DNA from 2 places in the Pseudomonas sp. AK-TSAG1-1 genome. Region 2 is predicted to be linked to the other one. Evidence: riboswitches for the same ligand, from Rfam matches in the RefSeq annotation. Region 2 holds a riboswitch; the other holds the start of a gene.
What was found. A riboswitch is a leader RNA that binds a small molecule or an ion and turns the genes downstream of it on or off. The one in region 2 is predicted to bind cobalamin.
Positions count from the first base shown of each region.

Region 1: it holds a riboswitch for cobalamin, as region 2 does, so the genes downstream of both, AC1UK9_RS15410 (CbtB domain-containing protein) here and cobO (cob(I)yrinic acid a,c-diamide adenosyltransferase) in region 2, are expected to answer to the same signal.

Region 1 is NZ_CM165965.1:3,484,408-3,489,775, reverse strand. Features, by position in the region: gene nfuA (Fe-S biogenesis protein NfuA) at 1-42, shown strand, start outside; gene cobM (precorrin-4 C(11)-methyltransferase) at 186-932, opposite strand; gene AC1UK9_RS15420 (cobalamin biosynthesis protein) at 1,014-1,427, opposite strand; gene AC1UK9_RS15415 (CbtA family protein) at 1,424-2,125, opposite strand; gene AC1UK9_RS15410 (CbtB domain-containing protein) at 2,137-2,334, opposite strand; cobalamin riboswitch at 2,457-2,678, opposite strand; cobalamin riboswitch at 3,624-3,834, shown strand; gene cobW (cobalamin biosynthesis protein CobW) at 3,933-5,003, shown strand; gene cobN (cobaltochelatase subunit CobN) at 5,007-5,368, shown strand, end outside.
Region 2 is NZ_CM165965.1:1,898,608-1,903,975, reverse strand. Features, by position in the region: gene bluB (5,6-dimethylbenzimidazole synthase) at 1-262, opposite strand, end outside; gene AC1UK9_RS08705 (cobyrinic acid a,c-diamide synthase CobB) at 259-1,641, opposite strand; gene cobO (cob(I)yrinic acid a,c-diamide adenosyltransferase) at 1,638-2,249, opposite strand; cobalamin riboswitch at 2,331-2,560, opposite strand; gene AC1UK9_RS08695 (hypothetical protein) at 2,724-3,308, shown strand; gene AC1UK9_RS08690 (PQQ-dependent sugar dehydrogenase) at 3,375-4,688, shown strand; gene AC1UK9_RS08685 (C40 family peptidase) at 4,779-5,315, opposite strand.

The sequences.
Region 1 (5,368 bases), 1.6 Mb from region 2:
GACGTGACCGACCACACGCAGAAAGAAAACGCCTACTACTAAGGTGTTCGCTGCGGACATAAAAAACGGCGCCCCGTGAGCGCCGTTTTTTTTGCGTGAAATTCAATCACGCCTTCGCGATCAAGCCCGCCCCCACATGTGATCGCATTGCAAATGTGGGGGCGGGCTGGCTTGCGAAAGGGCCGTCATGGGCGATAAAGATGCGCATGCCCCGCGCGATACAGCGATGACTCGCTGAACACCTCACTGCCCAGCACTCGTCCAACCAGAATCAACGCCGTGCGCCGAAACCCCTTGGCCTGCACCTTCGCGGCAATATCCTCCAGTGTCCCCACCACCCAGTCCTGATCCGGCCAAGTCGCGCGGTGAATCACCGCAATCGGGCAATCCGCGCCGTAATGCGGCAGCAGTTCGGCGATGATTTTCTCCAGGTGATTGACCCCCAGATGAATCGCCATGGTCGCGCCATGCTGCGCCAGATTCCCCAGTTCTTCGCCGGCCGGCATTGCAGTCTTGTCGGCGTAACGGGTCAGAATCACGCTTTGCGAGATGTCCGGAAGGGTCAGTTCTGCACCCAGCAGTGCCGCGCACGCCGCCGTTGCGGTAACGCCAGGGATGATTTCGAACGCAATATTCAACTCACGCAAATAGCGAATCTGCTCGCCAATCGCGCCATACAGGCTCGGATCGCCGGAGTGCACCCGTGCCACATCCTGCCCCTTGGCGTGGGCGGATTTGATCAATTCGATGATCTGCTCCAAGTGCAATTCGGCGCTGTTGACCACGATTTCGGCCTGATGCCCCTCCAGCACAGCGGTCGGGACCAGCGAGCCTGCGTAGATGATCACAGGGCAGCTGCGAATCAGTCGCTGGCCTTTGACAGTGATCAATTCCGGGTCGCCGGGGCCGGCGCCGATGAAGTAGACGGTCATGAAGAAATCCTGTGAAAAACGGGGCAGGGCAAGGCTTCAGATGAAGATTGCTCATGATCAAAGAGGGGGATTATCGGGATTTTACGCAGCGCCGGCCAATGCCAACGTGGCCTGGGCGTATTTTTGCCGGGAAATCAGCAGTTTTGCCGGCGCCTGAATCAGCTGTTCGGCGAGGGCCAGCGCAGCACTTTCGGCAACGCCGTAGCATCCGGTACGTTCGTAGGCGATCTGTGAATGATGGCTCAGACGCTGCTGATAACTCGCCAGTTCTACGCTGCTGAAATACAACAGCGGCAGTGCCAGTTGGGCGGCGAGTTCCTGTAAACCGGGCTCATCACGCTTCAAGTCGATACTGGCCAGGGCCTTGACCGCTAAAAGGTCGATGCGATGCGCCTGCAAGGCCTGGTCGAGCAACGCGCGCAGCGTGCTGGCCGGGCAGCCGCGCTGGCAGCCCAGGCCGACCACGAAGGTCGGCGCTGCGCTGTCATCGGTCATGCGTGGTACTGACCATCGCTTTTGCGGCGGAACAACCAGGCGCTGATCAGGCCCAAAGCCAGCCAGAACGCCACGTTGGTCAACTGCGAAGCGATTTTGAACTGAGCTTCCAGCGCCTCGGGTGCCAGCATCGAATGCACCTCCGGCTGCGGGGCGCCGATCACATGCGGTACGGCCAGGATTGCCACGCCCAGCAGCTTCATCAGCCAGTGACGGCTGAACACGATCAGGGCCAGGCCGACAGCGGTCGAGGCGGCCGTGCCGATCCACCACATCTGGCGCGAAGCCAGATCGGCTGCAGCGGTACCCGGCAGTTCAGGCGGCAGGCCGAGGGTCGGTGCAAGCACGAAGGTCGCGTAACCGGCCAGGCCCCAGAGCAGGCCTTGCGAGGTTTTGGTCGGTGCACGCAGGGTGTAAAGGCCCGCGAGCATCAGGGCGAAACCGACGGCCACCACCAGATTGCCTCCGGTGGTCGAGACTACGCGCTGCCAGCCGTCTTCCGGCTCCCAGGCTTGTGCGTCGTGGGTGTGCCCGGCCATGGCGCCTTCGGCATGTTCATGAACGGCGACAGGTTCGGCTTTTTCGAAGGTTTCCGCCTGCAGAATCAACGGCGAGACCCAGAAACTTTGCAACAGGGTGAGGAGCAGGGCAGCCAGCAGGCCGGTGAACCCTGCGGTTTGCGCAATTCGCTTGATCATGTCGAAAGGTCTCAGTGGCACGGAAACGCGGCGCTGTGGCGGGTATCGTGGGCGGCGTTGTGCACCGCTTCGATGTGCGAGAAACCGGCGAAGTAGACGAGGCTGGCACCCAGGATCGAGGCAAAGATCGCCGCAGTCAGGCGTTGGCTCAACGTGGCGGTGCTGGAGATTTTATCGGTGTTGCTGCCGGTGCTGCTGATGATCGACATGGCGCTTCCCTCTGGAGTGTCAGCGGGTGAATAGAGCGCATGAAGACCCCTGCGAGTCGGGCACGCAGAGGTTCGAACAGCGCCCGCCCACCGCGGGTTTGTTATGTTCAGCGACGCACAATGCGCACTGTGTGTTGCGGGCCGGTCTCCGGGCTCACGAGGGGTTGGCGTCAGGCCGACCTGCAAGCATCACCTTCCCATGCCGTACTGGCACAGTGGATCTGACGCTTCGCTCGCTTACCGTTGCGGGGGCAGCACCGGACTGACATGGGCTTGAGTAAAGCACATGATTCACCGGTTTCCCGTTTCACCCTGTGAAGGGCACCCGTAACAAGTTGTGTAGGAGACCATGGGTTGGGGAATTTAGTCAATTTTGTGGGTGGATCCGGTGCTGCGGTAACGGCCGCTTAGGGTTCCGCCCTGACGGCGGGTCACTTTTGGCAAACGCCCCAAAAGTAACCAAAAGGTCTATGCCCTGACGTTCGGCCCTCGCCTAGGCTCGGGTTCCTTCGCTCCGGGATTGATCCTGGGGCATCGCCTACGGTTTGCTTCGCTGCACCTCCTCTCGATGTGTTTGGCTGCGCCAAACGGTCGCTGCGCTCCCACCCCCGGATCAATCCCTCCACTCAGCCTGCCGGCGGGTCTTGAGATCAAAAGCTTTACTCGAGCTAACGCTCATCGTGTTGAGTGGGGCGGCTTCGCCGCATGGGGGGCACGAATTAAAATTGTGGGAGCTGGCCTGCCAGCGATGGCGGCCTCACGGCCGACCAATCTTTAACTGAGCACACCCGATCCCACTGTGGGAGCGGGCTTGCTCGCGAAGGCGGTCCGCCAACCAACTAACTCCAACTGAACACACCTAATCCCCTGTGGGAACTGCCGAAGGCTGTGATCTTTTGATCTGGATCTGGATCTGGATCTGGATCTGGATCTGGATCTGGATCTGGCTCCGGCTTTTGATGTTGCCTTTGATCTCAAAGCCCCATCGGCAGGCCGAGCGAAGGTGTCCATCAGGGGGGAGGCGCGCAGCGCCATGCGGCGAAGCCGCATACATCGAGAGGAGGTGCAGCGAAGCAAACCGTAGGCGATGCCCCCTGATGGACACCGTAGCGAGGGAACACTGAGCCTAGGCGAAGTGCCGTACGCCGGGGCAAAGCCTTTTGGTTCCTTTTTGGCGTTTGAAAAAGGGACTCGCTGTAAGAGCGAAACCGCCAGCGGCAGCACCCGAAGCAACGGATATGCCCCCAATCCCAAAATCCACCAACCATTGACCCATCCCAATACCCTGCGTAGCCTTGCGCTTTCGAGGTTCTTCGGCCCACGCCGAAGCTAAGAAGGGAACGCGGTCCAAGCCGCGGCTGCCCCCGCAACTGTGAACGGTGCTGTTCGCTGCCACGCCACTGCCAACTCAATCCAGAGCCAGCGGGAAGGCGCAGCGAATGCCAGGCCCAAAGCCTGAACACCGTCAGCCAGGAGACCTGCCTCGTGACAGATTTCTCACTACAACCGGGCGGGGTGATCCGGTGGCGAATTCTTCCGCGCGCTCGGTCGCAGCGGATCTCGTCCCGTATGCCCGCCACCTTGCCAAAGGGCATCCGATGAAAACACTGGCCAAACTCCCTGTCACCATCGTCACCGGTTTCCTCGGCTCGGGCAAAACCACCTTGCTGCGACACATGCTCGACAACGCTCAGGGCCGCCGCATCGCGGTGATCGTCAACGAGTTCGGCGAACTGGGCATCGACGGTGAAATCCTCAAGCAATGCACCATCGGCTGCACCGAAGAAGAAGCCACCGGCCGCGTCTACGAACTGGCCAACGGCTGCCTGTGCTGCACGGTGCAGGAAGAATTCTTCCCGGTGATGCGCGAACTGGTCGCCCGTCGCGGTGATCTCGACCACATCCTGATCGAAACCTCCGGTCTGGCCCTGCCGAAACCGCTGGTCCAAGCTTTCCAGTGGCCGGAAATCCGCAGTGCCTGCACCGTTGACGCGGTGATTACCGTGGTCGACAGCCCGGCGGTGGCTGCCGGCACCTTCGCCGCGTTTCCGGATCAGGTCGATGCCCAGCGCAAACTCGACCCGAACCTTGATCACGAGTCGCCGCTGCACGAACTGTTCGCCGACCAACTGGCCAGCGCCGATCTGGTGATCCTTAACAAGGCCGACCAGACCAGCCCTGAAGACCTCGCTCGCGTACGTCTGGAAGTCGCTGAAGAGCTGCCGCCAGCGGTGAAAATCATCGAAGCCAGCAACGGCCGTCTGCCACTGGACGTGTTGATTGGCCTTGGCGCGGGTTCCGAAGAGCACATCGACAGCCGCCACAGCCATCACGATCACCACCACGACGGTGATGACGACCACGATGACCACGATCATGACGCTTTCGATTCGATCTCCATCGAACTGCCGCAAGCCGATGAAAGCTTGCTGCTCGATGCACTGACGCAGCTGGTGGTTCAGCACGGCATTCTGCGCGTCAAAGGCTTCGCGGCGATCCCGAACAAGCCGATGCGCCTGCTGATTCAAGGCGTGGGCACGCGTTTCGACAAGCACTTCGACCGTCAGTGGGGCACCGATGAAGCGCGCGTCACGCGCCTGGTGCTGATCGGCCAGGAACTCGACGCCGCGCAACTCGAAGCGCAACTGCGCGCCGCGCTCAGCGTTTAAGCCATGCACCTGCTCAGGACCCAGCCCGGCGGTTTCGTGTCGGATGACAATATTGCCGACCTTGGACAAACCCCCGCCGAGCTGGTGATCCTGTGCAGCGGCGATTCCAGCCTGGCGCTGCTCGCCGAAGCTGCGCAGCAATTGCCCGAGGATTACCCGAGTCTGCGCCTGGCCAATCCCATGCAGGTGCAGAATCACGCTTCGGTCGATCTGTATGTCGATGAGGTGCTGCGTCACGCCAAGGTGATCCTGATTTCGTTGCACGGCGGCATTGCCTATTGGCGTTATGGCGTCGAGCGGCTGGTGGAGCTGGCTGAGCGCGGTGTGCAGGTGATTCTGGTGCCTGGCGATGACCGTCCCGACCC
Region 2 (5,368 bases):
GCTCGCCGAGGGCAATGGCTGTGCGGATGCGTTCTTCTTCGACGAGGTTCTGGATCTGCCCGCGCAAGGCACGGTCGCTGATGCGGATGAAACGCCAAGGCTGCATCAGGCCGACGCTGGGCGCCTGATGTGCGGCCTCAAGCAGACGCCGCAGCAATTGAGGCTCGACCGTGCCACCGGTGAAGTGGCGCATGTCGCGGCGTTCGGCGATGGCTCGGTAGACCGCTTGGCGCTCGCCTTCGGAAAATGCGTTGTCGCTCATGGCCTCTTCGCGAGCAAGCCCGCTCCCACAGGGGTTGGGTGATCCAATGCGGGAGCGGACTTGCTCGCGAAAGCGGCCTCGAGATCCGGTGCAAACAATGCGGCAATCGCAGTCGGATTCGACGGAAAATAAAAGTGCACGTACGACGCCGTCATCCGTCCCTCGCGATACACCGCCTCCGCTCCGCGCCCGCCATTGGGGCTCAGGCCCCGGGCAATCGGCGTCAGTTCAGTGGTGGTCAGGGAATGGTGATAGGTGTGGCCGCGCAACGAACCTTCCGGCAGATCCACCGCTTGCAGCGCCAGTGCTGCCAGACGCTTTTGCATCACCGCATCACCGCGCAGCAGCCCGACCAGCTCAGCGCGGGCGCCTTCGACGTCAGTCAACGAATCGAGTAGATAGAGCATGCCGCCACACTCGGCGAGCAATGGTTTGCCGGCGGCGTGGTGCGCACGGATCGCCTCAAGCATCGCAGTATTTTGCGCCAACGCGACATGGTGCAATTCCGGATAACCGCCCGGCAGATACAGGCTGTCAGCCTCAGGCAACTGCGTATCGCGAATCGGCGAGAAGAAGCTCAACTCGGCGCCCATCGCGCGCAGCAAGTCGAGGCTGGCGCCGTAGGTGAAGGCAAAGGCTTCATCGCGTGCGACAGCAATGCGCACACCTGCGAGCAACGGTTCAGCGGGGATCACTTCAGGCGCGGCGAATTCCACGGCCGGTGGCAGCGCTACCTCGCAACTGCTGGCCAAAGCTTCGGCGGCCGCGTCGAGACGTAAATCCAGGTCATTCAGTTCACTGGCTTGCACCAGTCCGAGATGGCGGCTCGGCAACTCGATCCCCGTTTCGCGGGACAGCGCACCGTACCAGCGCAAGCCTTCGGTGAGGCTGCCCTCGAGCAGTTGCGCGTGACGCAAGGTGCCGACGCGGTTGGCGAGCACGCCGGCAAACGGCAAGTCCGGCTGATAGCGCGCCAGCCCCAGCGCCAGGGCGCCAAAGGTCTGGGCCATCGCAGTACCGTCGATCACCCCGAGCACCGGCACACCAAAGTGTCGCGCCAGATCGGCACTCGAAGGCGTACCGTCGAACAGGCCCATCACGCCTTCGATCAGAATCAGATCCGCCTCGGCGGCGGCCTCCCACAACAGACGCCGGCTTTCCTGCTCGCCGACCATCCACATGTCCAGTTGATACACCGGCGCACCGCTGGCGCGCTCGAGAATCATCGGGTCGAGGAAGTCCGGGCCACATTTGAAGACGCGCACCTTGCGCCCCTGATTGCGATGCAAACGCGCGAGTGCGGCGGTGACGGTGGTCTTGCCCTGACCGGAGGCCGGCGCGGCAATCAGCACCGCCGGGCAGTGACGTGGTTGATTCAAAGTTCGACGCCTTTCTGCGCTTTGATGCCTGCCTGAAAGGCGTGTTTGAGCATGCCCATTTCGGTGACGGTGTCACCCATCTCGATCATTTCCGGCTTGGCCGCACGACCGGTGACGATCACGTGCTGCATTGGCGGACGCGCCTGCAAATCGCTGAGCACCTGATCCAGGTCGAGGTAGCCATGCTTGAGGGCGATGTTCAGTTCATCCAGCACCACCAGACCGATCGACGGATCGCGCAGCAGCTCGCGGGAGACTGCCCACGCGGCTTCGGCGGCAGCAATGTCACGCTGCCGGTCCTGGGTTTCCCAGGTGAAGCCCTCGCCCATCACGTGAAAGCGCACTTGCTCGGGGAAGCGCCGGAAGAACAGTTCTTCGCCGGTGCTGTTGCGCCCCTTGATGAACTGCACCACGCCGCACTGCATGCCGTGGCCCATGGCGCGGGCAAGCATGCCGAACGCCGAGCTGCTTTTGCCTTTGCCATTGCCGGTCAGCACCAGCACCAGGCCGCACTCGTCGGGCGAATTGGCGATGCGTTCGTCGATCACGGCTTTTTTGCGCTGCATACGCGCCAGATGGCGTTCGTCACGCTCGGGGGAATCGGTCATGGGGGAGCTCTCCGTTGAGGCTGGATAACGGCGGGCAGGCACAAGAATAGACGGCAAAAAGCCTGGCATCGCCCACCGTGATGCCGCTGGATGGATCAGGCCGGTCTCCGGGCTCATGAGCGGCGAATCGCCGGCTGCGCGCCTTCCCGCGTCTGTCGACACAGTGGCTCAATGCGCAGCTTTCACTCATTTACCGTTGCGGGGGCAGCGCCGGGATCGCGATCGTTCTTCGCCTGAAGACAACCCTCACCGGCTTCCCTGTTTCACTCTGTCGACACACGTCACAGAGCACCTGAAACAAGCCGCGAAGGTTAGAGGGTTGGGGGTGGAGCGTCAATTAAAGAGGCGGCCGTCGGGCGAATAACTGCCGCCGATCAATTATCTGGCGCCAATCTTGTGCCACACTGATACAAGTGATATCAAAGAGCCATGCTTTTCTCGAAAAAGCCCATCACAACAATAAGGATGATTACGATGCAAGGCATGATCATCAGCAACCCGCGCCTGGAGTTCCTGCGCCCGGTGCTTGAACGCTGGTTTGACTGTATCGACCGCTACAACGCCGTGCGCGGCGACAACGACACGCCTTACTGGCATGACGAGAAAGCCAATCTCGGATTGCTCTCCGCTGCGGCATGGATGGCCGAACTGGTGACCCTTTGCGACACCGCCACCCGCAAGCAGAACGAGGACGGCGAGCGCAATGCCCGCGCTCACCTGTTCCTCGCCGGCGCCGAAGACCGCGCCTACATCCAGGCCACGCAGCGCTGGCCGCGAGTCAGCAACCTCAACCTGACCCAGGCCCTGCTGGAAATCACCAGCGACGCCAAACGCATCAGCTTCGCCAGCGACCTCAAACTCGGTTGCCTGTTCGTCGCGCCGCAAAAAGCCCAGCACAGCGCCAGCCCCGAAGAGCTGCAGGACATGGTCGACGACCTGCAAAAGGAACACTGCTGCGCGGTCGCCTGGTATTTCCCCTACGCCTACCGCAAGTTGCGCAGCGAAGCGGGCAACTATCACCCCGGAATCGCCGTGCTGTTCAAAGAGGCCCGTGGCTGAGCGGTTGAACCATCGGGTGCGCAGGCTCCTCTATGATTAGGCATGCATTCATAGGGAAGATCAGTAATGCGCAAAACCCAACTCGCTCTCCTCATCGCCCTCGCCGGAGGGCTCGCCGCCTGCGGTGAATCCTCCAGCCTGCAAGTTTCCGACGGCACCGGCCCGTCACCGAAGCTGCCCGAACCCAACAAGACCCTGATTCCGACGGTGAACATCGCCCCGGCGATCGGCTGGCCTGCGGGCGGCAAACCGACCGCAGTGGCTGGTACGCAAGTCGCTGCATTTGCCGAAGGCCTCGACCATCCGCGCTGGCTCTACGTGCTGCCCAACGGTGACGTGCTGGTGGCGGAAACCAATGCTCCGCCAAAGCCTGACGACAGCAGTGGCATTCGTGGCTGGGTAATGAAGAAAGTCATGGGCAAGGCTGGCGCCGGCGTGCCGAGCCCGAATCGCATCACCCTGCTGCGCGATGCCGACCACGACGGCGTGGCCGAGACCCGCACGGTTTTTCTGCAGAATCTCAATTCGCCGTTCGGCATGACGCTGGTCGGCAACGATCTGTACGTCGCCGACACTGATCGCTTGCTGCGCTTCCACTACGAGCCGGGCGCGACCGAGATCAAGACGCAGCCGATCAAAGTCACCGACCTGCCAGGCGGCACACTGAACCATCACTGGACCAAAAACGTCATCGCCAGCAAGGACGGCAGCAAGTTGTACGTCACCGTTGGCTCGAACAGCAACGTCGGCGAAAACGGCTTGGATAAAGAGGAAGGTCGCGCGGCGATCTGGGAAGTGGATCGCGCCACAGGCAACCACCGGATCTTCGCCTCGGGCATCCGCAACCCCAACGGTCTCGCGTGGGAGCCCACCTCTGGCGCGCTGTGGACGGCGGTCAACGAGCGTGACGAGATCGGCAGCGACCTGGTGCCGGACTACATCACCTCAGTCAAGGACGGCGGCTTCTATGGCTGGCCCTTCAGCTATTACGGCCAGCATGTGGATGTGCGCGTAAAACCGCAAAACCTCGATCTGGTGGCCAAGGCCATTGCTCCGGACTACGCCGTAGGCCCGCACACCGCCTCGCTGGGCCTGACATTCGCCGAGGGCAACAGCCTGCCGGCGCAATTCAAGGAAGGCGCGTTCATTGGCCAGCATGGCTCATGGAACCGCAAACCGCACAGTGGCTATAAAGTGATTTTCGTACCGTTCGCCGCCGGCAAGCCGAACGGAGCACCGGTCGATGTGCTGACTGGCTTCCTCGACAAGGACGAGAACGCTCTGGGCCGCCCGGTGGGCGTGGTGATCGACCAGCAAGGCGGTTTGCTGGTGGCCGACGATGTGGGCAACAAGGTGTGGCGGGTGTCGTCCGCCAAATAATTTAGCGTCCAGCACATAACAAATGTGGGAGATTCTATGTTTGAGGGTTCCCCTCAAACATAGAATCTCCCACATTTAAAACATCAGCAATTACGGGTTATGCGCCAGATGCTCAGGCTGCAACACCCGTTTGGCGCTCAGATACGCTTTCTGCCAGTACGCCTTCGACAGGCTGTCGAGCTTCACCGTGCCACCGGTTGCCGGCGCGTGCACGAAGCGCCCTTCTCCGACGTAGATCCCCGCATGGCTGACTTGCGAGCCGCCGTTGGTGGCGAAGAAGATCAGGTCGCCAGTCTGCAAGCCTTCCTTGCCGACATTCGGCGCCTGCATCACGATCAGTTCACGCGTCGAACGCGGCAGATTGATACCCGCCGCATCGCGGTAAACGAAACCGATCAGACCACTGCAATCAAAACCCGAATCCGGCGTGTTGCCGCCCCAGCGATAAGGCGTGCCGACCAGGCCGAGCGCGCGAAACAGCACGTCTTCAGCGGCGGGCGAGAACGACTGGGAAGGTCCGAACACTACCGGGGCACGTACGACGGGCGCAGGCGGCGGTGTGCGACTGGCGCAGGCGCTGAGCAGCGCTGCGAAGAAGATCAATGCAAGGCGGGCCGACATCGTCATAAACAGAACACCCTGATCTGGCTGCGGCTTTCTCTGCCGGATGGACAGAAAAC